DNA from 3 places in the Streptomyces sp. NPDC048496 genome. Region 2 is predicted to be linked to each of the others. Evidence: riboswitches for the same ligand, from Rfam matches in the RefSeq annotation. Region 2 holds a riboswitch; each other region holds the start of a gene.
The links. A riboswitch is a leader RNA that binds a small molecule or an ion and turns the genes downstream of it on or off. The one in region 2 is predicted to bind thiamine pyrophosphate.

Region 1 (7,502 bases), on a different contig from region 2:
GCCGCGCGAACGGTGTTTTCCTCTTCGGTACTGCCGCAGAGAGGCTCGTCGACGACGGCTGTCTGCAGAATCGTCGCAGCAGAATGACCCAGTCGCTGGCCCGCTGGCGCGACATCATCGGTGCGCCGGTCTACTGCGCCGTCTACCGCGAAGGTGAGATCGAACTCATCGCGGTCGCCGACACCCCCGCGGCACCCGCGGTGGACGAGCGGGCCTCGTTCCGGGAGACCGGGCATGCCCATGCGCTCGGTCAGTGTCTGCTCAGCCGGCTCGACGAGAAGGCCCGTGAGGACCATCTGGACCGCCACCCCGTGCGGCCTCTCACCCGCTATTCGGTGCGGGACCGACCGGCGCTTCTTGAGCGTTTGAGGTCGTTGGAGCGGATGGAACCTGTCATCGAACGACAGGAGTACGCCCTGGGGACGGTCTGCGCGGCCATCCCGATCACGGCCGGATTCACTGCAGCCGCCATGGCGATTTCCATGCCTCTCGACCAAGAAGATCGATTGCTCCCCGCAGTCGAACGACTACGCAATGAAGTGGCAACCCTCTTGCGTTCGTTCGTGTTCTCTATCAGTATCTGAAAAATCACTCCTTGTGATCTGCTATCGCGTGCACCACGATGGCGTCAATAGGGCCATGGGGGATCATTCCTGGCCAGATTCAACTACTGCGGGGTTGGACGATGCGCGAGTCGGTTCAAGCTGAGGTCATGATGAGCTTTCTCGTTTCCGAGGAGCTCTCATTCCGTATCCCGGTGGAACTCCGGTACGAGGTGTGCGATCCGTACGCGATCCGGATGACCTTCCACCTGCCCGGCGACGCCCCCGTCACCTGGGCTTTCGGCCGTGAGCTGCTGCTGGACGGCCTCAACAGCCCCAGCGGCGACGGCGATGTGCACATCAGCCCCACGGAGCCCGAGGGACTCTCCGACGTACACATCCGGCTGCAGGTCGGGACGGATCGCGCCCTGTTCAGGGCCGGTACAGCGCCACTCGTCGCGTTTCTCGACCGCACGGACAAGCTCGTACCCCTCGGGCAGGAGTGCACGCTGAGTGACTTCGAGGGCAGCCTGGAAGAGGCGCTGGGCCGGATCTTGGCCAAGGAACAGAACGCCGGCTGAGGAAGAACTGCGCGGACGGCCTACTGGCCGATCGAACGCTCTATCTGCCGAACGGGTGATATGTGCTCTGCGTCGAGGTGCTCAATGCCTCGCCCTGCGACGCCGGCCCCTCCCACCCCGTACGGGTGCCGAAGCTCCTGCTTCCGCGCCGAGCCCTGTGCGGTCCGCGGAGACGACCAGTGCCGCGAGCGCCGTCGTCACCGGCACCGAGGCGACCAGACCGATCGAGCCGACCAGCGTCCGGACGATCTCCTCCGCCACGAGCTCGCTGTTGGCCACCGTCCCCACGCTGCTCTGCGCGATCGAGAACAGCAGCAGCAGGGGAAGCGCGGCGCCTGCGTAGGCGAGCACCAGCGTATTGACCACCGAGGCGATGTGGTCGCGACCGATCCTGATCCCTGCCCGGTACAGCTTTCGCACACCCATGGTCGGGTCCGCCTGGTGCAGCTCCCAGACCGCCGACGTCTGGGTGACCGTCACGTCGTCGAGCACACCGAGCGAACCGATGATGACGCCGGCCAGCAGCAGGCCGCTCATGTCGATGTGAGGGTAGAGGCCGTGGATCAGACCGGTGTTGTCGTCGGTGTTCCCCGTCAGGCTCGCCCAGCCGATGAAGAGCGAACCGAGCAGCCCGATCAGCAGCAGTGAGATCAGGGTGCCGATGACCGCGACCGAGGTACGTGCGGTCAGGCCATGGCACATGTAGAGCGCGATGAGCATGATCGCGCTGGCCCCGACGACCGCGACGAGCAGCGGATTCGACCCCTGAAGGATCGCGGGGAGGATGAACAGGGTCAGTACGGCGAACGACACCGCGAGCGCGACCAGCGCCATCAACCCGCGCATTCTGCCGACGACGACCACTGCGAGAGCGAAGATCCCGGCCAGCAGCGCCATCGGGAACTTCCGGTTCACATCCGTCACGGAGTACTGCAGGTCATGGGGCGCGTCGGGGGCGTACGCCACGACCACGCCCTGGCCCTCGCGCAACTGCCGAGGGGCGTCGGGGTGAACGATCTCGACGAACGTGCGCCCCTTGTCGTGTCCGGTCGTCACCTCGACCGTGGCCTTCTCGCACAGCCCCGGTTCCTGACCGGCGCCCGCGTCCCCCGATGGCGTTGTGGTGCCGCCCGTGACCGGCGTCTGCGCGGCATTCACGTCCTTGCAGTCGACCTTGTCGACGTTCACCACCTTGCCCTGCTGGGTCTGCTGGTCGAAACCGACACCGGTGCGCTCGTGCGCGGGCGCACCGCCCGGCCAGAGAACCAGCAGGCCGACAACGACCGCGGTGGCGAACGGGATCAGCACGGCCGCGATGATCTTGCGCAGATGCGTGGAGACCGGCGCAGCAGGGCCGTGGCTGTGCGAATGCCCGTGCTGATGGTCCTGCGATCCGGGGGCGCTCTGAAGGGACGTCACCGGGCGATCATCGCAAGAAGGAACAGGCCCTCTGTCCAGCACGCCGGAACAGGCGCTAGCGTGGTGGCACCTTTGCACACGCGGGAGCTCGGAGCACCGGGCTGAGAGGGCGCTGATATCCGTACATCCGTACGGGACAGGCTGCGCCGACCGCCGAACCTGTTACCGGGTAATGCCGGCGTAGGGAGTAGGTCTCATGACCACATCGGACGCACGCACGCCTGCCTCGAACCAGAGCGACGAGGCCGGCACGTCCATCGGCTGGCACAAGGGATACGTCCAGGGCTCGCGCCCGGACCTCCAGGTGCCGGTCCGAAAGGTGCACCTCACCAACGGCAAGCACGTGACGCTGTACGACACATCGGGGCCGTACACCGATCCCGCCACCGAAACCGACGTACGGCGCGGTCTCGCACCCCTGCGGGAGAACTGGATCACCGCCCGCGGCGACACCGAGGAGTACGTGGGCCGCCCCGTCCGCCCCGAGGACGACGGGCTGGGGCACACGTCGCCGCGCGGCGGACTGCGTAACCTCGACGCCGTCTTCCCCGGCCGTCCTCGTCGGCCGCGCCGCAGCCGCGACGGGCAGCCCGTCACCCAGCTCACGTACGCCCGCCGGGGCGAGATCACCCCGGAGATGGAGTACGTGGCGATCCGGGAGAACGTCGAACCCGAGGTCGTACGCGAGGAGATCGCGGCCGGCCGGGCGGTCCTGCCGGCCAACGTCAACCACCCGGAGACCGAGCCGATGATCATCGGCAAGCGGTTCCTGGTGAAGGTCAACGCCAACATCGGCAACTCCGCGGTCACTTCCTCCATCGAGGAGGAGGTCGAGAAGATGACCTGGGCGACGCGGTGGGGTGCCGACACGGTCATGGATCTCTCCACCGGCCGCAACATTCACACCACCCGCGAGTGGGTACTGCGCAACTCCCCCGTGCCGATCGGCACCGTGCCCCTCTACCAGGCCCTCGAAAAGGTCGACGGCAGGGCGGAGGAGCTGACCTGGGAGATCTACAAGGACACTGTGATCGAGCAGGCCGAGCAGGGCGTCGACTACATGACGGTGCACGCCGGCGTGCGGCTGCCGTATGTCCCGCTCACCGCCCGGCGCAAGACCGGGATCGTCTCCCGCGGCGGGTCGATCATGGCCGCGTGGTGCCTGGCGCACCACAAGGAATCGTTCCTGTACGAGAACTTCGAGGAGCTCTGCGAGATCCTCGCGACGTACGACGTGACGTACTCGCTGGGCGACGGACTGCGCCCCGGTTCGATCGCCGATGCCAACGACGAGGCGCAGTTCGCCGAACTGCGCACGCTGGGCGAGCTCAACTCGGTCGCCAAGCGGTTCGGCGTCCAGACCATGATCGAGGGCCCGGGCCATGTCCCGATGCACAAGATCAAGGAGAACATCGACCTCCAGCAGGAGATCTGCGAGGAGGCGCCGTTCTACACGCTCGGCCCGCTGACCACCGATATCGCCCCGGCGTACGACCACATCACCTCGGGCATCGGCGCGGCGATGATCGCCTGGTGGGGGACGGCGATGCTCTGTTACGTCACGCCCAAGGAACACCTGGGCCTGCCCAACCGGGACGACGTGAAGACGGGCGTCATCACCTACAAGATCGCGGCCCACGCCGCGGACCTCGCCAAGGGGCACCCAGGGGCGCAGGACTGGGACGACGCACTGTCGGACGCGCGGTTCGAGTTCCGCTGGGAGGACCAGTTCAACCTGGCACTCGACCCGGACACGGCGCGGGAGTTCCACGACGAGACACTGCCGGCCGAACCGGCGAAGACGGCCCACTTCTGCTCGATGTGCGGCCCGAAGTTCTGCTCGATGAAGATCAGCCGAAGCATCTCGGAGCAGTTCGGCGGCGACGAGCCCGCGGCGACCGAGGCCGAGATCGCCGAGGGCATGATGAAGAAGTCGGCAGAGTTCGCGGCCGCCGGCAACCGGGTGTACCTCCCGCTCACCGACTGAGTAGCCGTACCGGAGCGGCCCGAGGCTCCCCCGGAAACCGCCGGGGGAGCCTCGGGCCGCTCCACCGGCCACCCGCCGGGTGCCCCGCGGCTGGTGATTCCCCACCACTCACGAGGCAGGCCGGGCCGTGGCGGCCGGTCAGTCCGGTTCGTGTTCCGGGCCGCCGAAGTCCGGGCTGGTGAAGTCCGGACTCGTGAAGGACGGGCGGGGGCCCGCCGCCGGCCCCTCGTCCGGCCCCGTGAAGTCCGGTCTGCTGTAGCCGATCTTCGGGATGCGGTGGGCCGACGGGTGCGGTGTGCGCGACGCGGCGCCTGCGGTGGGATCGGCGAGTGCATCGCGCAGGAACGGCAGGATGCCGCGCTCCAGCAGCGCATGACGCCAGGCCTCCCTTGCGCGCGCCACCTCCTCCGGCAGCTCGTCCTCGGCATCCTCGGCGGGCAGCGCGGTCGATCCGTTGCGCAGCGCCGTGATGAGCAGTCCGACGGCGGCGGCCAGTATCGCGGCCGCCGTCACCGCCGCGAAGAACCACCCGGCGGCGACCATGGTGTCGGCGAACGAGGGGGGCCGGCTGAGCATCTTCAGCAGATAGCCGACCAGCAGGAAGATCAGTGCGGAGGTGCCCGCGAGCATCGGCGCCAGGACCGTGACGACCGCCCCTATCCCGGCGCCCGGCCGGTCCGGATCGTCCGCGTCGGAGCCGAGGCCAGAACCCTGGGCGGAGTCGGCGGCCGGTCCGCGTAGTTCTTTGCGGGCCTTCACATAGTGGTCGTACTCGGTGGCCGCCGCCGTGGTGATCAGTGCCGTGGCGTTCAGCGCCATGGTGCGCAGCTGTTCCGCGTTGAGCCGTTCGCCGACTCCGGCGAGATCCGGTCGTTCGTGAGCGTGACGCAGCGCGTCGCCGAGGATCCGCTCGTACTCGGGTCGGTCCTCGGCCAGCAGGTGCGGAGCGCTGTTCATGTGCATCCCCCGATGCTCCGTTGGGCCTGACTACCCGCACTGGCCGGGCAGTTGGGCGGAAACGGAGGAGAGCCTGCTACTGATACGCCGATGGTAGAGCGCCCACGGCACGGGGTGACAGGGAGTTTCCGTAAATAGGCCCAGTGGTCGGCGTGGTCAGGTCGTTGATGCGTCTTCCCCGAAGACCGTCAGTCATGCAACGGCAGCTGGACGACCAGTAGCTTTCCGGCCATGGTCACGCCGCCGTCCATGGCGATCGCGAGCCCGTCCGCGTATACGTGCGGGCCCTCCACCACGGGCCCGGCGCTGTCCTCGCCGTCCTCCGAGCCGACCTCGCCGAGAAGATACGGAATGGGGCTGTGACCATGGACGATGCGCTGTCCGCCGTAGGCCGCCATCAGCTCCTGGACCGCCTGCGGACCCGCCTCGTCGCGGAAGGCGAACCGCTTGGTGAGCTTGCGGAAGAGGTCCCAGCACTCGTCGGCGTCGTTACGCGTGAGAATGGCGTGCACGGTGTCATTGACGTCCTCGATGGTGGAGCCGTAATCGAGGTACGCCGTCGTGTCGGAGTGCATCAGCAGATGCCCGTCCTCCTCGACGACCGCGTCGAGCCGGGACATCCACTGGAGGTGGTGGTCCTGGAGCCGCTCCATGTCGTTCTTCTGGCCGCCGTTGAGCAGCCAGGCGGCCTGGAACGTCGCGGTGCCGGCCCCGGAGTTCACCGGTGTGTCGCCGAACCGCTTGGCGCCGATGAGCAGCAGTTCGTGGTTGCCCATCAGGGCCTTGCAGTAGCCGCCCGCGGCCGCGGCTTCGGCGGACAGGCGCATGACGAGTTCGATGACGCCGACGCCGTCCGGACCGCGGTCGGTGAAGTCGCCGAGGAACCAGAGCCGGGCGTTGCCCGCGGCCCACTGTCCCCCCGCGTCGATGAGCCCCTGTTCGGCCAGGGCGGCGTGGAGCTCGTCCAGATAGCCGTGGACGTCGCCGACGACGTACAGCGGTCCGAGCCCCGGGTCCTGCGCGGGCCGAGGGTCGGGGACGGTCTGCACCTGGACGGTGTCACGGTTGATCACGGGAAGATCGCGCGCGGTGGGCGTGTAGCCCTCCGGCTCGTCCGCCGGAACGGCACTGCCCGGATGCGGCGCCGTGGGTGGCACCGGAGTCTGCGCATAGGGCGGCACGCGGAAGTCACGCAACGTCGCCGTCCGCACCACGGGTTCCTGACCGGCCCCCTGTGTCATCGACCCCTCCACCACCGTCGCGCCGCCGTACACCTGACGGGCCCTGCTGGTCGGGGTGGTCCGCGGTGTCGTGCGCCCATCATAGGAATGCGGATCGTGCTGTGTGACGCAACAGGGGTGGTGAATCCGGGCGCACGCGAGGTTCACCGCTTGATTTGTCCTAATTGCGCTGATCAGTCCCCGGAGGGGGACCTTGGGGCGCTGACCGTGGTGCGGGGCGGACGGCGTTGCGAGGACGTCCGCACGATGAGTTCTGTCGGTATGACCTGTTCCACCGGGCCGTCCTGGTCGACCCCTTCGATGGCGTCGATGAGGAGCTGGACGACCGCCGTACCGATCCGGCGCGGTTTGAGCGAGAGCGTGGTGATGGGCGGCTCGGTCGTCGCGTACACGGTGGACTCGCTGCAGCAGACGAGCAGGAGGTCCTCGGGGACCCGCAGACCGTACCGGCGGGCGGCCGCCAGCAGATCGGTGCCATTGGGATCGAAGAGCCCGTAGACGGCGTCGGGCCGGTCCGGGCGGGCGAGCAGACGGTCGGCGGCGACCGCCCCCGCGCACGGGTCGTGGGCGGGATAGGACTCGTACACCGGGTCCTGGCCCACGCGCTCGCACCAGTGGAGGTACGCGGTGGTGGAGAGGCGGGTGTACGTGTCGGTGGTGGTGCCGGTGAGCAGGCCGATGCGGCGGGCCCCGGCGGCGGCGAGATGGTCGAGGAGGTCGAGCACGGCGGCCCGGTGGTCGTTGTCGACCCAGGCGGTGACCGGGAGGGTCCCGG
Region 2 (7,502 bases):
GAGCGGCATGACCTCGGGGATGATCGGCGTGTCGCAACCCGCTGCAACCACTCGGTCACGCATGCGCAGATAGTCGTCCGGACTGAAGAACATCTGCGTGATCGCATAGTCGGCGCCGGCACGGCACTTGTCCACGAAATGCTGGATGTCGGTGTCCCAGTCGGTCGAGCGCGGGTGCATCTCGGGAAATGCGGCGACGCCGACACAGAAATCGCCGGATTCCTTGATGAGCCGGACGAGATCGGCCGCGTACCGCACGCCCTGCGGGTGCTCGACCCACTCGCCCATCGGGTCGCCCGGCGGGTCGCCGCGCACGGCGAGGATGTTCCTGATTCCGGCGTCCGCGTACTGCCCGATCATGTTGCGGAGTTCGGCGACGGAGTGGTCGACGGCGGTCAGATGGGCGACCGGGGTGAGCGTGGAATCGGCAGCGATCTGCTGGGTGGCCCGCACCGTTCCGGCCCGGGTGGAACCGCCGGCGCCGTACGTCACGGAGACGAAGCTCGGCCCCACCGCCTCGACACGGCGCAGGGCATTCCAGAGATTCCGCTCGCCTTTCTCGGTTTTGGGTGCCCAGAACTCGAACGAATACGACGTCTTGCCGGTCGCGAGAAGCTCACGCACGGTGGGTGCGTGATCTGTCCTGGTAGAAGGAGTGCCAAGGGCCATACTGAAGGTTAACCAGGGCTCGAGGGTGTCCCGACCAGACCAGCGGCAATTGCCCGAATTGACTGGTGGTTTGTCCAGCCCTCGGACACTCTTCGCGCAGTCTCCGGGCGGACCCGGTCGTTCATGGATGCCCTGCGGCATTCCTGACGTGCTTGTCAGACGTCGGCGCGTGCCCTGATCCGCTTCGCGAGCCCGGCGGCGGCCGCGGCCGGGTCGTCTGCCTCGGTGATGGCCCGTACGACCACGACCCTGCGCGCCCCCGCGTCCAGCACCTCGTCGAGGTTGTCCGCGTCGATCCCGCCGATGGCGAACCACGGGCGCGTCCGGCCGAGCGAGGCGGCGTACCGCACGAGGTCGAGGCCCGGGGCGTGCCGGCCGGGCTTGGTCGGGGTGGGCCAGCAGGGTCCGGTGCAGAAGTAGTCCACGCCGGGTTCGGCGACGGCCGCATCGACCTCGGACTCGGCGTGTGTGGAGCGGCCGATCACCACGTCCCCGCCGATGATGGCCCGGGCGGCGGGCACGGGCAGGTCCCCCTGGCCGAGGTGGAGCACATCGGAGCCGATGGCATGGGCGACATCGGCCCGGTCGTTCACCGCGAGGAGCGTGCCGTGGCGCCTGCAGGCGTCGGCGAAGACAGCGAGGTGTTCGAGCTCCTCGGCCGCTTCCATGCCCTTGTCGCGCAGCTGGACGATGTCGACGCCGGAGGAGAGCACGGCGTCGAGGAACTCGGGGAGGTCACCCTCGCGTCTGCGGGCGTCCGTGCACAGGTAGAGCCGGGCGTCGGACAGCAGCGCGCGAGGCGTGGGCATGGTGCGGTTCCCCCTTGGGACGGAGCGGTACTGCTGGTGCTGCGGAGCGGTACGGCGGGGCGGCCTGATGCGGCGGTACGGGCCGCGCTGAGGCGCACGGCCCGTACCCCGCGTATGGTCGTCCCGGTCAGACGGCGAGCGCCTGGGCGCGGCGCTTCACCTCCGTGCCGCGATTCTCGCTCAGCGCCTGTGCGGGGGTACCCGGCAGGCTCGGGTCAGGAGTGAAGAGCCATTCCAGCATCTCTTCATCGGAGTAGCCGTCGTCCCTCAGGAGCGTCAGGGTGCCGGAGAGGCCCTTGACCACCTTGTTGCCGTCGATGAAGGCAGCAGGCACCTGGAGCGCCCGGTTCTCACCACGTCGTACGGCGATGAGCTGGCCTTCCTTGACCAGCTGCCGCACGCGCGTCACCTCGACATCGAACATTTCTGCGATGTCGGGGAGGTGGAGCCAGGCAGGGACAAGAGCATCGATCTTTGCGTCAATCTCGGTCACAGGACAAGCCTGCCATCCCGCACTGACAGCCGATACCCGGACTCATCCCTTCAGGGCCTCGCGAACCACGTCCGCGACGCGGCAACGCGACTCCTGGTCGCTGGTGATCCAGCCGTGGGCGGACTCCAGGACACGCGAGTAGCAGGCACCGGTGTCGGTGGTGCCCCGGTACTTCTCGGCCGAGGCTCCGTCCGCGGCGGTGACCACGCCGCCCGTGCGGGCGAGGTTGCCGGTCGAGTCCACGGTGTCGTCCGTGACGGCGTCCGTGCGCCACACGCGCGCGGAACCCGTCCGGGATGTGTCGATCAGCACACGGCGCTGGGTGACTGCGGCCCTCAGGTCGTAGTTGTTGTAGTCGCCGTAGACCGGGATGTCCATGTCGACGTCGATGGGGTAGGACCAGGCGTGCCGCTGTGCGCTGGTGCGCCCGCCCGTCCTGGTCGTCACCGTGGTGGAGCCGTGGTCGCGCTGGTGCATCGTCTGCTGCTGCCCGGTCCTGGAGACCGTGTCCGTGTTGGTGTACGCGAATTCCTGCTCGACGGTGGTGGTGACCCGGCCCTTCGAGGTCCGGACGTAGCCCGAGATCTTCCAGGAGCGGCCGGTCGACACGGAGACATGGGTGGAGCCGTCCTCACGCGGGGTCTGGACGGTCTTCACGGCGGGAGTGCCGGTGAGCGTGTTGACGGTCACCTGGCCGCTCGTACGTGACGCGTGCGCGTCCGTGTCGAGGAAGAGCGAACCGTCGACGATCCAGGTGTCGGCCGCGCCGTACGGAGTGATCCCGATGGCGTGCGGCCGGCCGTCGGCCAGCTCGCCCGCGAAGGGGGTGAGGTCGATGTCGTACGCCTCGGTCCGGAACTGGTCGATGGCCGGGATCGGCCGCCACAGGGTCGGCACGATGCCGCCGGAGTAGACGACCGGATACGGCTGGGCGAGGCCCGCGGGGCGCCCGTCCACCGTGACCTGCACCTCGCGGTAGGGGCCGCCGCCGCAGAGGTAGTCGGGGGCGGTGGCCGCGAGGTCACTGGGGACCGCGTCGAACCACTGCTCGTCGCAGCCGCCGCCGCGTGCGTAGACCTGCAGACGCGCGCCGGTCAGATTGCGCGGGAAGGTGACGTCGGTGCTGGTGGAGCCGCCCTTGCCGACGCTCAGCCAAGGGGCGTCGGTGGAGGCGGTGTTGCCCAGGGGGACGATCCGGTCGGCCGTGGTGGCGGCCGGGTGGCGCCGGTCGGCCCGGTAGTACGTGATCGTCAGCTTCACGTGGTACACGCCGGTGTACGTGCCGTTGACAACGTTTCCGAGCTCCAGCTGAAGCTTCTGCGGGTCCTTGAGGAGCGGCGCGAACTCGGTGATGTCCTTGGCGACGTGCCAGCTGATGCCGTCGTCGTCGGGCTCGGCCGTGCTGGTGCGGAAGACCTCCGCGCCGCCGACGAACACCGCGGCGAGACGGTCGTACTGACGCCCCTTCACGCTGCCCGACCAGTCGAGGACGACCTTGTTCCAGGGTCCCTCGCACCGGGCGGGCGGGGTGAGCGTGGTGGTGTACGGCGGCCCGCCGAGCGTGTAGCCGAAGTCGTGATCGACGGCCGTCACCGCGCAGTGCTCGGTGTCCGGGCGGGAGACCGGCGGCAGTGCGTCGACCGGGTCCTGGTAGGAGACGGCCGGGTTGGAGCCGGGGGCCGGGGCGGTGCCCGCGTACGCCGGGGCGGCGACTGCACCGCCGATGAGGGCGATCGAGGCCGCCGCCGCGGAGATTCCGCGCAGGGCGCGGACCCATCGGTAGGGGGACATGTACATCCTTCGGAATAGGGTCGGTGATCCAAAAGCTGTACAGTGCACCAATTTTGCCCCGCAGCCAAGAGGTGTCCGCATAGCGGAGATTGCGCTCCGCCCCCTTCACGGGCCCGTCGGGTACTTACGGTCTCCCCTGCGGGAGGCCGTTACTGACGTACCGTCGATTTCAGCGGCACGGAGGGATCGGCCGCCCGCACCTCATCGAGCCGCGCTCCCGCCTCGATGAGCTTGCGCCCCTGGGCCAGGTCGCGCGGCCGGCCGACGGCGAGGACGGCGACCAGCACGCCGTCCCGCAGCCAGAGGACCGACCAGGCGGGACCGTCCGGGTCGCCGCGCCACAGCAGGGTGTCGGCGCCCGCGTGATGGCCCGCGTACTGCACGAACCGGTCGAACTGCTCGGACCAGAAGTACGGCACGGGGTCGTACGTGAGAGGCTGCGGCGCCCCGCCGGATCCGGCGCCGATGATGTTGGCGGCGGCGGTCCGCGGCCCCTGGACGGCGTTGTCCCAGTGGTGGACGAGGAGGCGCGTGCCGTATCGCGCGGAGGGGAAGGAGGCGCAGTCCCCGACGGCGTACACATCGGGCAACGAGGTTCGCAGCGCTTCGTCGGCGGTCACCGATCCGTCCGGTCCGAGCGCGATGCCGGAGCCGGCCAGCCAGGCGGTGGCGGGCCGGGCGCCGATCCCGACGACCACCGCTCCGGCCGCGAGTGCGCGGCCGTCGGCGAGGACCACCCGGCCGGGCTCGATGCGGGCCACCGGGGCACCGGTGAGGAGTTCCGCGCCGCTCTCCCCGTACCAGCGGGCCATCGGAGCGGCGACCTCGGCGGGCAGGACGCCCGCGAGCGGCCGGTCGGCGGCCTCGACGACGGTGACCTCGCAGCCCGCGGCGCGGGCCGCGGTGGCGAACTCCGCGCCGATCCATCCGGCACCGACGACCACGACGGTGTGCTGCTCGCCGAGGACCGGCCGCAGCCGTGCGGCGTCGTCGAGGGTGCGCAGCAGATGGACGCCGCGCACACCCTCGGAGCCCGGCAGCTCGACCGGTTCGGCGCCGGTGGCGATGACCAGGACGTCGTACGGGACGGGGCCCGTCGGGGTGTCCAGTTCGTGCGCCTCGGACCGGACGCCGGTCACGTCGCGGCCCAGCTGCAGCTCGATGTCGAGCGCCTCGAAGTCGATGTCGAAGGCGGAGTCCTCGGCCTCGCCGAGCAGCACCGCCTTGGACAGCGGCGGCCGGTCGTAGGGCTGGTGGGGTTCGGCGCCGATCAGGGTGACCGGGCCGGTGAAGCCCTGTTCCCGCAGGGCCACCGCGGTCTGCACACCGGCCATGCCCGCACCGACGATGACGATGCGGCGCTCGGTCCGCCGGTCCGGCTGCTCAGTCTGCTGCTCGCTCACCTGTCCACCTTAAACACCTGACGGCCCGTCAGCCAGACACTCCTCGACCACGCTCGTCCCGCTGCCCTCCTGCGACTCCCACTCCCACCGCTCGTCCAGCCGCACGCGGCCGTCGGCGAGCTCGACGACGGTGGAACGGCAGTGTCCGGAGGATGTCGTTCCGTCCTGCTTCAACTGGACGTACCGGAAGTCGAGTCGATCGGCGGTCCTGGTGCCGACGAGATGGCCCCGGACCACGTCGCCGCCCGCGTACTCGGCCCAGATCCGGCCGTCCTGCTCGTGGTACGTGAAGCGGGTACGGGTGCCGACCTGGCCCGGCGCCTGGTCGGCGACCGGCGAGAGGACGAGTCCGTCGAGCGAACGGGCCACGGTGGCTGCTCCCTTACAGGGGCCGGGGAACGGGGTCTAGGGTGGCCACCGTAAGACACTCGCGGGAGCCCGGACGCACCGGGCTGAGAGGGAGGCTGGGCGGCCTCCGACCGTACGAACCTGATCCGGGTCATGCCGGCGAAGGGAGGGGCTGGACGCCCATGCGTTCTTCCGGGAACACATCCGTATCCGCACAAGAATCCGACGTCCTCGTCATCGGGGGCGGGATCATCGGTCTGGTGACCGCCTGGCGGGCTGCGCAGCGCGGTCTGCGCACCGCGGTCGTCGACCCCGACCCGGGCGGCGGGGCCGCCCGGGTCGCGGCCGGGATGCTCGCCGCCGTCACCGAACTCCACTACGGCGAGCAGATGCTGCTCGGCCTCAATGTCGCGTCCGCCGCGCGCTACCCGGCCTTCGCGGCCGAACTGGAGGCGGCGAGTGGCCAGGACATCGGCTTCCGCGCCTGCGGCACCCTGGCGGTCGCCCTGGACTCGGACGACCGCGCCCATCTGCGGGAGCTGCACGCGCTGCAGCAGCGTTCGGGGCTGGAGTCGGAGTGGCTCACCGGCCGTGAGTGCCGTCGGCTGGAGCCCATGCTGGCGCCGGGCGTGCGCGGCGGTCTGCGGGTCGACGGGGACCACCAGGTCGATCCCCGCCGACTGGCCGCCGCTCTGCTGACGGCCTGCGAACGGGCCGGGGTGGTCTTCCACCGCGACTGGGCGGAACGCCTCGGGGTGGCACGGGACCGGGCCGCCGGAGCCGTACTCGCGGCCGGTACGGAGCTGGCCGCCGACCAGGTCGTACTCGCCGCGGGCAGCCTCAGCGGGCGGCTCGCCGGGCTGCCGGACGAGGTCGTTCCCCCGGTGCGACCCGTGAAGGGACAGGTGCTCCGGCTGACCGTGCCCGCCGCTTACGCACCGTTCCTCACCCGCACCGTGCGGGCCGTGGTCCGGGGCAGCCATGTCTATCTCGTCCCGCGCGAGAACGGCGAGCTCGTCGTCGGCGCGACCAGCGAGGAGATGGGCTGGGACACCACCGTCACGGCGGGCGGGGTGTACGAGCTGCTGCGCGACGCCCACGAGCTGGTGCCCGGCATCACCGAACTGCCGCTCACCGAGACCCGAGCCGGCCTTCGCCCCACCTCCCCGGACAACGCCCCGCTGCTCGGCCCCACCGCCCTGTCCGGCCTCCACCTCGCCACCGGCCACCATCGCAACGGCGTGCTGCTCACCCCCGTCACCGGTGACGCCATGGCCGAGTTGCTGACCACCGGCGAGCTGCCCGCCGTGGCCCGCCCCTTCGCCCCCGGACGATTCGCACCCGCCCCCGTACCGCCCTCCGCCTCCGTACGTCAGGAGCAGCCCGCATGACCGACTCCCGTCCGCTCACCGTCTCCGTGAACGGCGATCCCCGTTCGATCGCCGCGGGCACCACTCTGGAGGCCCTTGTGGCGACACTGACGGCGGCGCCCTCCGGGGTCGCCGCGGCCCTCAACGAGACCGTCGTCCCGCGCAGCCGCTGGTCGGCCGCCGCCCTCGCCGACGGCGACCGGATCGAAGTCCTCACCGCGGTCCAGGGAGGCTGACCATGTCCGACGATCTCTTCACCCTCGGTGGCATCACGTTCGGCTCCCGGCTGATCATGGGAACGGGCGGGGCGGCCGGCCTCGACGTGCTCGAACGCTCCCTGACGGCGTCCGGCACCGAGCTGACCACCGTCGCGATGCGCCGCCTCGACCCGACCGTGCAGGGCTCGGTCCTCTCCGTCCTCGAACGCCTCTCGATCCGCGTCCTGCCGAACACGGCGGGCTGCTTCACCGCGGGCGAGGCCGTGCTGACCGCCCGGCTGGCCCGTGAGGCGCTGGGCACCGACTGGATCAAGCTGGAGGTCGTGGCCGACGAACGGACTCTGCTGCCCGACCCGATCGAGTTGCTGGACGCCGCGGAGACCCTGGTGGACGACGGGTTC
Region 3 (7,502 bases), on a different contig from region 2:
AGCCGCCCGGCCAGGGGGGTCCCCCCGGCCGAGTCCGTTCGAGGCTGGGGGAGCGTCAGCGCGGCCGCCGCGAGCCCGCCGACGATCAGCGCGATCACAGTCGCGACCAGCGCGTACTGCAGTGAGTTCCCGATCGCTTCGAGAGGTGCGACCAGGAACGTGCTGCCGCTCGCCTCCGCGGACTGCAGGGCGCGGTAGTAGCCGAAGCCGAAGCCGCCGGGCGTGTCCAGCGAACGTTCCACGAGCACACCGAGCGGCAGCAGGATCAGCACCAGTACCGTCAGCAGGACCCCGCCGAGCAGCGCCCACTGCCCGGTGCCGCGCGGCCTGCGGGAGGTACGCGCCGGATCGACCAGCTTCAGCGCCGTTTCCCCGCGCCGCACGGTCCACGCGTGCACGGCCAGGATCGCGCCGACCGCGGCGAACTGAACCAGCGTCAGCACGGCGGCCGTCGGAAGGTCGAGGAGCTGGGCGGTCTGCCGGTAGATCTCGACCTCCAGCGTGGAGTAGGCCGGACCGCCGAGGATCTGTACGACACCGAAGGAGGTGAACGTGAAGAGGAAGACCATCAGCCCGGCGGCGGCCACCGCGGGCGCGAGGGCCGGCAGAGTGACCCGCCGCCACGCCGCGAACCGCCCGGCGCCCAGCACCCGGGCGGCCTCCTCCTGCCGCGGGTCGAGCTGCGACCACAGCCCGCCGACGGTCCGCACGACGACCGCGTAGTTGAAGAAGACATGGGCGAGCAGGATCGCCCACACCGTGGTGTCGAGACGCACGCCCGCCAGTTCGTCGAGGAAACCGCCGCGCCCCAGCAGCGCCAGGAAGGCCGTCCCCACGACGACGGTCGGCAGGACGAACGGCACGGTGACGACCGCCCGCAGCACCTGCTTGCCGGGGAAGTCGAAGCGGGCGAAGACATACGCGCCGGGCAGCGCGATCAACAGGGTCAGCGCAGTCGACGCGAGGGCCTGCCAGGTGGTGAACCAGAGGACGTCGAGGATGTCCGGCCGGGTCAGCACCTCGCCGATCCGGCCGAACTGCCAGGCGCCGTCGGCGTTCAGCCCGCGGCCGACGATCGCGACGACGGGGTAGGCGAAGAACAGCGCGAAGAACGCGACGGGCACGGCCATCAGACCGAGCCGCACCACGCTCCCCCGCCACGCCCCCGCGCGCCGGGGACGCGCGAGCCCGGACCGGGCGCGCGAACCCTTCCCGCCCGCGCCCGGACCGCGTACGGGACTCTTCGCTACTTCACTACGAGCGAGGACCACGACCGGACCCACTGCTCACGGTTCTTGGCGATGGCGTCCGGGGCCACCGTGGTGGGCCTGTCGACCGTGGCGCCGAACTCCGTGAAGAGCTCCGGCAGCTTCGCGTCCTTGGTGACGGGGTTCACGAACATGTTGAGCGGCATGTCCTCCTGGAACTTCTTGCTGATCAGGAAGTCCAGCAGCGCCTTGCCGCCCGCCTCGTTCTTCGCGCCGTTCAGCAGACCGGCGAACTCGATCTGCCGGAAGCACGTCCCGGTCGCGACCCCGGTCGGAGCCTCGCTCGGCTGCGGCTTCGCGTAGAGCACCTCGACCGGCGGACTGGAGGCGTACGAGACGACGAGCGGCCGGTCCGCCTTGGCCTTCTTGCCGCCCGCGGACCCGGAGAACTCCTCGTTGTACGCCTGCTCCCAGCCGTCGACCACCTTCACACCGTTGCTCTTCAGCTTCTTCCAGTAGTCCTGGTATCCGCTCTCGCCGTAGGTGGCGACGGTGCCGAGAAGGAAGCCGAGACCGGGCGACGAGGTCGCGGCGTTCTCGGTGACGAGAAGGTTCTTGTACGCGGGCTTCGCCAGGTCGTCGAAGGTCTTCGGCGGCGCGAGCTTCTTGTCGGCGAAGTACTTCTTGTCGTAGTTGACGCAGATGTCGCCGGTGTCGATCGGAGTGACCCGGTGCTTGGCCGCGTCCAGCTGGGCATCGGCCGCGACGCGGTCGATGCCCTTCGCCTCGTACGGGGTGAACAGTCCGTTGTCGAGGGCGCGGGAGAGCAGCGTGTTGTCGACGCCGAAGAACACATCACCGCGCGGGGAACCCTTGGTCAGGATCTCCTGGTTGAGGGCAGCGCCTGCGTCACCGCTCTTCAGCACCTTGACCGTGTAGCCGGTCTCCTTCGTGAACGCCTTCAGCACGTCCTTGGAGACGTTGAACGAGTCGTGACTGACAAGGGTCACGGTCTTGGAGCCGGAACCCTTCGTGTCACCGGCCCCTGACGCCGAGTCGTCGGAACTGCCGCAGCCGGCGAGTGCCGTGACGCCGAGCGCGGCAGCGAGGGCCGTCGCCGCGAGCTGCTTGGTCCCACGCGTGGTGCGGGTGGTGCTCATTATGAATTCCTCCTGGGTTTGACCAGGAAGAGACGCGGCCCTGCCCTTGGAGAAGCGGGCAGGGCGCAACAGCATGAGTTGATGACCGAACTTCCTACCCGGAATGACCCGGGCGAGGTTCAGAGGGTCTGCGGCCAACCTGTCCTCGGTGCCGCACTCTCAGCGCTGTGGCGCTCCCCTGTCGGAATATGAAGTTGATTTCGGGCCCAGGTTACACGGGCTCTTTCGGCCTCAGCGCTCGGATGCCGCCAGCTGCCCGCAGGCCCCGTCGATCTCCTGGCCGCGGGTGTCCCGCACGGTCACGGGCACTCCGTGGGAGGCGATCGCGTCGACGAACGCCTTCTCGTCCTCGGGCCGGGAAGCGGTCCACTTCGAGCCGGGCGTCGGGTTGAGCGGGATCAGGTTGACATGGACGCGCTTGCCCTTGAGGAGCCGGCCGAGCAGATCACCGCGCCAGGCCTGGTCGTTGATGTCGCGGATCAGCGCGTACTCGATGGAGATCCGGCGGCCGGACTTCTCCGCGTACTCCCACGCCGCGTCCAGCACCTCGCGCACCTTCCAGCGCGTGTTCACCGGCACGAGCGTGTCCCGCAGCTCGTCGTCCGGCGCGTGCAGCGAGACGGCGAGACGGCACTTGAAGCCCTCGTCGGCAAAGCGCAGCATGGCCGGCACCAGGCCCACGGTGGAGAGGGTGATGCCGCGCTGCGAAAGACCGAGACCGTCCGGCTCCGGGTCGGTCAGCCGGCGAATCGCGCCGACCACCCTCTTGTAGTTGGCGAGCGGCTCACCCATGCCCATGAAGACGATGTTGGAGAGCCGCGCGGGCCCGCCCGGAACCTCCCCGTCGCGCAGCGCCCGCATGCCGTCCACGATCTGGTGGACGATCTCGGCGGTCGACAGATTGCGGTCCAGACCGGCCTGCCCCGTCGCGCAGAACGGGCAGTTCATCCCACACCCGGCCTGCGACGAGATACACATCGTCACCCGCTCCGGGTAGCGCATCAGGACGGACTCGACCAGCGTCCCGTCGTGCAGCTTCCACAGCGTCTTACGGGTGGTGTCGTCGTCGCAGCTGATGTGCCGGACCACGGACATCAGGTCGGGGAACATCGCCTCGGCGAGCTTGTCCCGTGAACCGGCCGGGATGTTGGTCCACTCGGCGGGGTCGTGCGCGTACCGCGCGAAGTAGTGCTGCGACAGCTGCTGCGCGCGGAACGGCTTCTCGCCGATCGCGGCGACGGCTTCCTTGCGCTCGGCGGGCGTGAGGTCGGCGAGGTGCCGCGGCGGCTTCTTGGCTCCGCGGGGCGCGACGAAAGTGAGTTCTCCGGGCTTAGGCATGGTTCCTCCAGTGTCGCAGACACGCCGTGGTGCCAGCTGTCGTCGCCGGCTCAGGCGGGACAGGGTGCGACCGCGTCCGGCCGGCGGTGATCCTCGCCGAGACAGAGGAGTGAGGGTCCGCTGTCCTGTGGACAACGGACCCTCACTCATAAAAACGCAGGTCAGGCTGGGGGCCCGGCTTCTCAGCCGGAGCCGACGAAAAGCACCAGCAGGAGCCAGACCACCGGAGCGGTCGGCAGCAGCGAGTCCAGTCGGTCCATGATCCCGCCGTGACCGGGGAGCAGCGTACCCATGTCCTTGATCCCGAGATCCCGCTTGATCATGGACTCGCCCAGGTCACCCAGGGTGGCGCTGGCAGCGACGGCCAGGCCGAGCAGCAGCCCCTGCCACCAGGTGCCGTCGTCGATCAGGAACTGCATGCACAGCGCACCGGCGACCATCGCGAAGGCGACGGCTCCGAACAGTCCCTCGCGGGTCTTCCCGGGGCTGATCCGCGGCGCGAGCTTGTGCTTGCCGAAGCGCCAGCCGACGGCGTACGCGCCCGTGTCGCTGACCACGGTCAGCAGGAGGAAGGTGAGGACCCGCTGCGGCCCGTCGTCGGCGCTCAGCAGCATCGCGACGAAGGTGGCCAGGAAGGGTACGTAGAACGCGGCGAAAACACCGGCCGTGACGTCCTTGAGGTACCCCTCGGGCGGCTCGGTCATCCGCCAGACGAGCACCGCCAGAGCGGTCAGGGCCATGGCGACCCAGGCGCCCTCGGCTCCGCGCACATAGCCGGCCACGACCATCGCCGCGCCGCCGATCGCGAGCGGTACGAGCGGTGCCTTGATGCCCTTGCGCTCCTGCAGCCGGGAGGTGAGCTCCCAGAGGCCGACGACGACGGCGATCGCTATCACGCCGATGAAGACGGCCTTCACGATGAACAGCGAGGCGACGATGACGGCCCCGAGCCCCACACCGACCCCTATGGCGGCTGGCAGGTCACGGCCCGCACGTTTCTTCTGCGGGGGCGGCGGCGCGGTGGACATGGGCTCCTGCTGCTTCTCGTCACGGTACGGGGGGCCGCCGCGCCGGCCGGCGGCTCCCCCGTTCCGGTCGTCATGGTCGTGAGCGTCTCTACCTGCATCGGGAACGTCCGGCACGATGGGCATGGGCCGAGTCTGCTGGGCGTCATGCACATCGTATGCAGGACCTGCCGGGGCAGCCCTCATCTCGGGCGTACCCCCGTAGCCGGCTCCCTGCGGGGCGCCCCAGGAAGAGTCGTTCATCAGACTTCGAGCAGCTCGGCTTCCTTGTGCTTGAGCAGCTCGTCGACCTGCGCGACGTACTTCGCAGTGGTGTCGTCGAGCTCCTTCTCGGCGCGGCGCACCTCGTCCTCGCCGGACTCCTTGTCCTTGACCAGCTTGTCCAGGGTCTCCTTCGCCTTGCGGCGGACGGCCCGGATCGAGATCTTGGAGTCCTCGGCCTTCGTCTTCGCGACCTTGATGTAGTCGCGACGACGCTCCTCCGTGAGGTCGGGGAAGGTCACTCGGATGATGTTGCCGTCGTTGCTCGGGTTGACGCCGAGGTCGGAGTCGCGGATGGCTTGCTCGATGTTGCGCAGCGCGCTCTTGTCGAACGGCGTCACGACGGCCATGCGCGGCTCGGGAACCGAGAAAGAGGCCAGCTGGTTGATCGGGGTCAGCGCGCCGTAGTAGTCGGCGACGATCTTGTTGAACATCGCCGGGTGCGCACGGCCGGTGCGGATCGCGGCGAAGTCCTCCTTCGCGACCACGACGGCCTTCTCCATCTTCTCCTCGGCCTCGAGGAGGGTTTCTTCGATCACCACGTGCTCCTGCGTGTCTTGAGTGGGCCCGGCGTGCTCGGGCCCGGCGGGTCCTGCGTCGCGTCCTCACCTGCACGGTGTCCGACCGGCAGGCCGTTGTCCATCCTTCGGGACCGTCCCCCGGGTGTCCCCGGCCGGCCCCGGGGCCGTCGGGGGATTCCCCCGGGCGGCCCCCCGGTTGTCAGGCCCGGGTGCCCTGGTCGCTCACGAGCGTGCCGATCTTCTCACCCTTGACGGCGCGGGCGATATTGCCGGCTGCGGTCAGTTCGAAGACGAGGATCGGCAGCTGGTTGTCACGGCAGAGGGTGATGGCGGTGGCGTCGGCAATCTTGAGATCGCGGGCGAGCACCTCGCTGTATTCCAGCGCGTCGAACTTCACCGCGTCGGGGTTGGTCTTCGGGTCGGAGTCGTAGACCCCGTCCACCCCGTTCTTACCCATGAGCAGACCCTCGGCGTCGATCTCCAGGGCGCGCTGGGCGGCGGTGGTGTCGGTGGAGAAGTACGGCATGCCCATACCGGCGCCGAAGATGACGACGCGTCCCTTCTCCAGGTGGCGCACGGCGCGCAGCGGGATGTACGGCTCCGCGACCTGCCCCATGGTGATGGCGGTCTGGACGCGGGAGTCGATGCCCTCCTTCTCCAGGAAGTCCTGGAGCGCCAGGCAGTTCATGACGGTGCCGAGCATGCCCATGTAGTCGGACCGGGCCCGGTCCATGCCGCGCTGCTGGAGCTCGGCGCCGCGGAAGAAGTTGCCGCCGCCGATGACAACCGCGATTTCCGCGCCGCCCCGGACGACAGCCGCGATTTCCCGGGCGATGGCGTGTACGACATCGGGGTCGACGCCGAGGCCCCCGCCGCCGGCGAATGCCTCCCCGGACAGCTTCAGCATGAAGCGTCCGGCCACCTTGCCGTCCTCGCGCTTGTGGTCACCTTTGGCGGCGTCCGCGCCCTTGTTCATGGAGATTCTCCTCGTGCACATACGAAGAAGGCCATTGCCGGTGGGTCTGGTGTCCCTCAGCGGCAATGGCCTCCTCGTCAGATCTGCGGTCGTACGGCGGGTGTGCGGCCGACGACTGCACTGGACCCTATCGGGGTCCACCGTTTTTCGCGGACGGACTCAGATGCCGACCTTGATGCGCGAGAAGCGCTTCAGGGTGACACCGGCCTCGTCCAGGACCTTCTGGACGGACTTCTTGTTGTCCTTGGCGAAGGCCTGCTCCAGGACGACGACGTCCTTGAAGAAGCCGTTGACGCGACCCTCGACGATCTTCGGAAGGGCGGCCTCGGGCTTGCCCTCCTCGCGAGAGGTGGCCTCGGCGACACGACGCTCGTTCTCGACCGTCTCGGCCGGGACCTCGTCGCGGTTGAGGTACTTCGGGGCGAAGGCGGCGATGTGCTGCGCGACGTCCTTGGCGACCTCGGCGCTCTCCTTGTCCAGCTCGACCAGGACGCCGACCTGCGGCGGAAGGTCGGGCATGGTGCGGTGCATGTACGCAGCCACGTAACCGCCGGTGAACTGCGCGAAGCGGTCCAGGACGATCTTCTCGCCGAGGTTGGCGTTGGCCTCGTCGACGAAGGCCTGAACAGTCTTGCCGGCCTCGATCTCGGAGGCGAGCAGCGTGGCCAGGTCGGCCGGCGAGGTCGCGGCGACGTGAGCGGCGAGAGCGTCGGCGACGGCCAGGAACTTCTCGCCCTTGGCGACGAAGTCCGTCTCGCACTTCAGCTCGAGCAGGACGCCGGAGGTCTTGTCCTCGGAGATGAGGGAGACGACGGCACCGTTCTCGGCAGAACGGCCCTCGCGCTTGGCGACGCCCTTCTGACCCTTGATACGGAGCTCCTCGACGGCCTTGTCGACGTTGCCGTCGGCCTCGTCGAGCGCCTTCTTGCAGTCCATCATGCCGGCGCCGGTGAGCTCGCGGAGCTTCTTGACGTCAGCGGCGGTGTAGTTCGCCATGAGTCTGTGTTCTCTCT

Region 1: another riboswitch for thiamine pyrophosphate. It lies ahead of thiC (phosphomethylpyrimidine synthase ThiC); the one in region 2 lies ahead of thiO (glycine oxidase ThiO).
Region 3: another riboswitch for thiamine pyrophosphate. It lies ahead of ACGFSA_RS11285 (thiamine ABC transporter substrate binding subunit); the one in region 2 lies ahead of thiO (glycine oxidase ThiO).

Annotation. Positions count from the first base shown of each region.
Region 1 is NZ_JBICXB010000001.1:61,937-69,438, reverse strand. Features, by position in the region: gene ACGFSA_RS00310 (IclR family transcriptional regulator) at 1-584, shown strand, start outside; gene ACGFSA_RS00305 (SsgA family sporulation/cell division regulator) at 686-1,123, shown strand; gene ACGFSA_RS00300 (YibE/F family protein) at 1,205-2,542, opposite strand; TPP riboswitch at 2,613-2,746, shown strand; gene thiC (phosphomethylpyrimidine synthase ThiC) at 2,739-4,529, shown strand; gene ACGFSA_RS00290 (hypothetical protein) at 4,668-5,492, opposite strand; gene ACGFSA_RS00285 (metallophosphoesterase) at 5,675-6,727, opposite strand; gene ACGFSA_RS00280 (LacI family DNA-binding transcriptional regulator) at 6,901-7,502, opposite strand, start outside.
Region 2 is NZ_JBICXB010000037.1:54,077-61,578, reverse strand. Features, by position in the region: gene metF (methylenetetrahydrofolate reductase [NAD(P)H]) at 1-669, opposite strand, end outside; gene thiE (thiamine phosphate synthase) at 825-1,478, opposite strand; gene ACGFSA_RS26695 (Rv2175c family DNA-binding protein) at 1,606-1,971, opposite strand; gene ACGFSA_RS26690 (peptide-N4-asparagine amidase) at 2,014-3,762, opposite strand; gene ACGFSA_RS26685 (NAD(P)/FAD-dependent oxidoreductase) at 3,912-5,096, opposite strand; gene ACGFSA_RS26680 (hypothetical protein) at 5,175-5,534, opposite strand; TPP riboswitch at 5,586-5,698, shown strand; gene thiO (glycine oxidase ThiO) at 5,696-6,904, shown strand; gene thiS (sulfur carrier protein ThiS) at 6,901-7,119, shown strand; gene ACGFSA_RS26665 (thiazole synthase) at 7,122-7,502, shown strand, end outside.
Region 3 is NZ_JBICXB010000008.1:46,003-53,504, forward strand. Features, by position in the region: gene ACGFSA_RS11280 (ABC transporter permease) at 1-1,130, opposite strand, end outside; gene ACGFSA_RS11285 (thiamine ABC transporter substrate binding subunit) at 1,247-2,368, opposite strand; TPP riboswitch at 2,442-2,558, opposite strand; gene rlmN (23S rRNA (adenine(2503)-C(2))-methyltransferase RlmN) at 2,600-3,706, opposite strand; gene ACGFSA_RS11295 (phosphatidate cytidylyltransferase) at 3,889-4,974, opposite strand; gene frr (ribosome recycling factor) at 4,974-5,531, opposite strand; gene pyrH (UMP kinase) at 5,713-6,489, opposite strand; gene tsf (translation elongation factor Ts) at 6,649-7,485, opposite strand.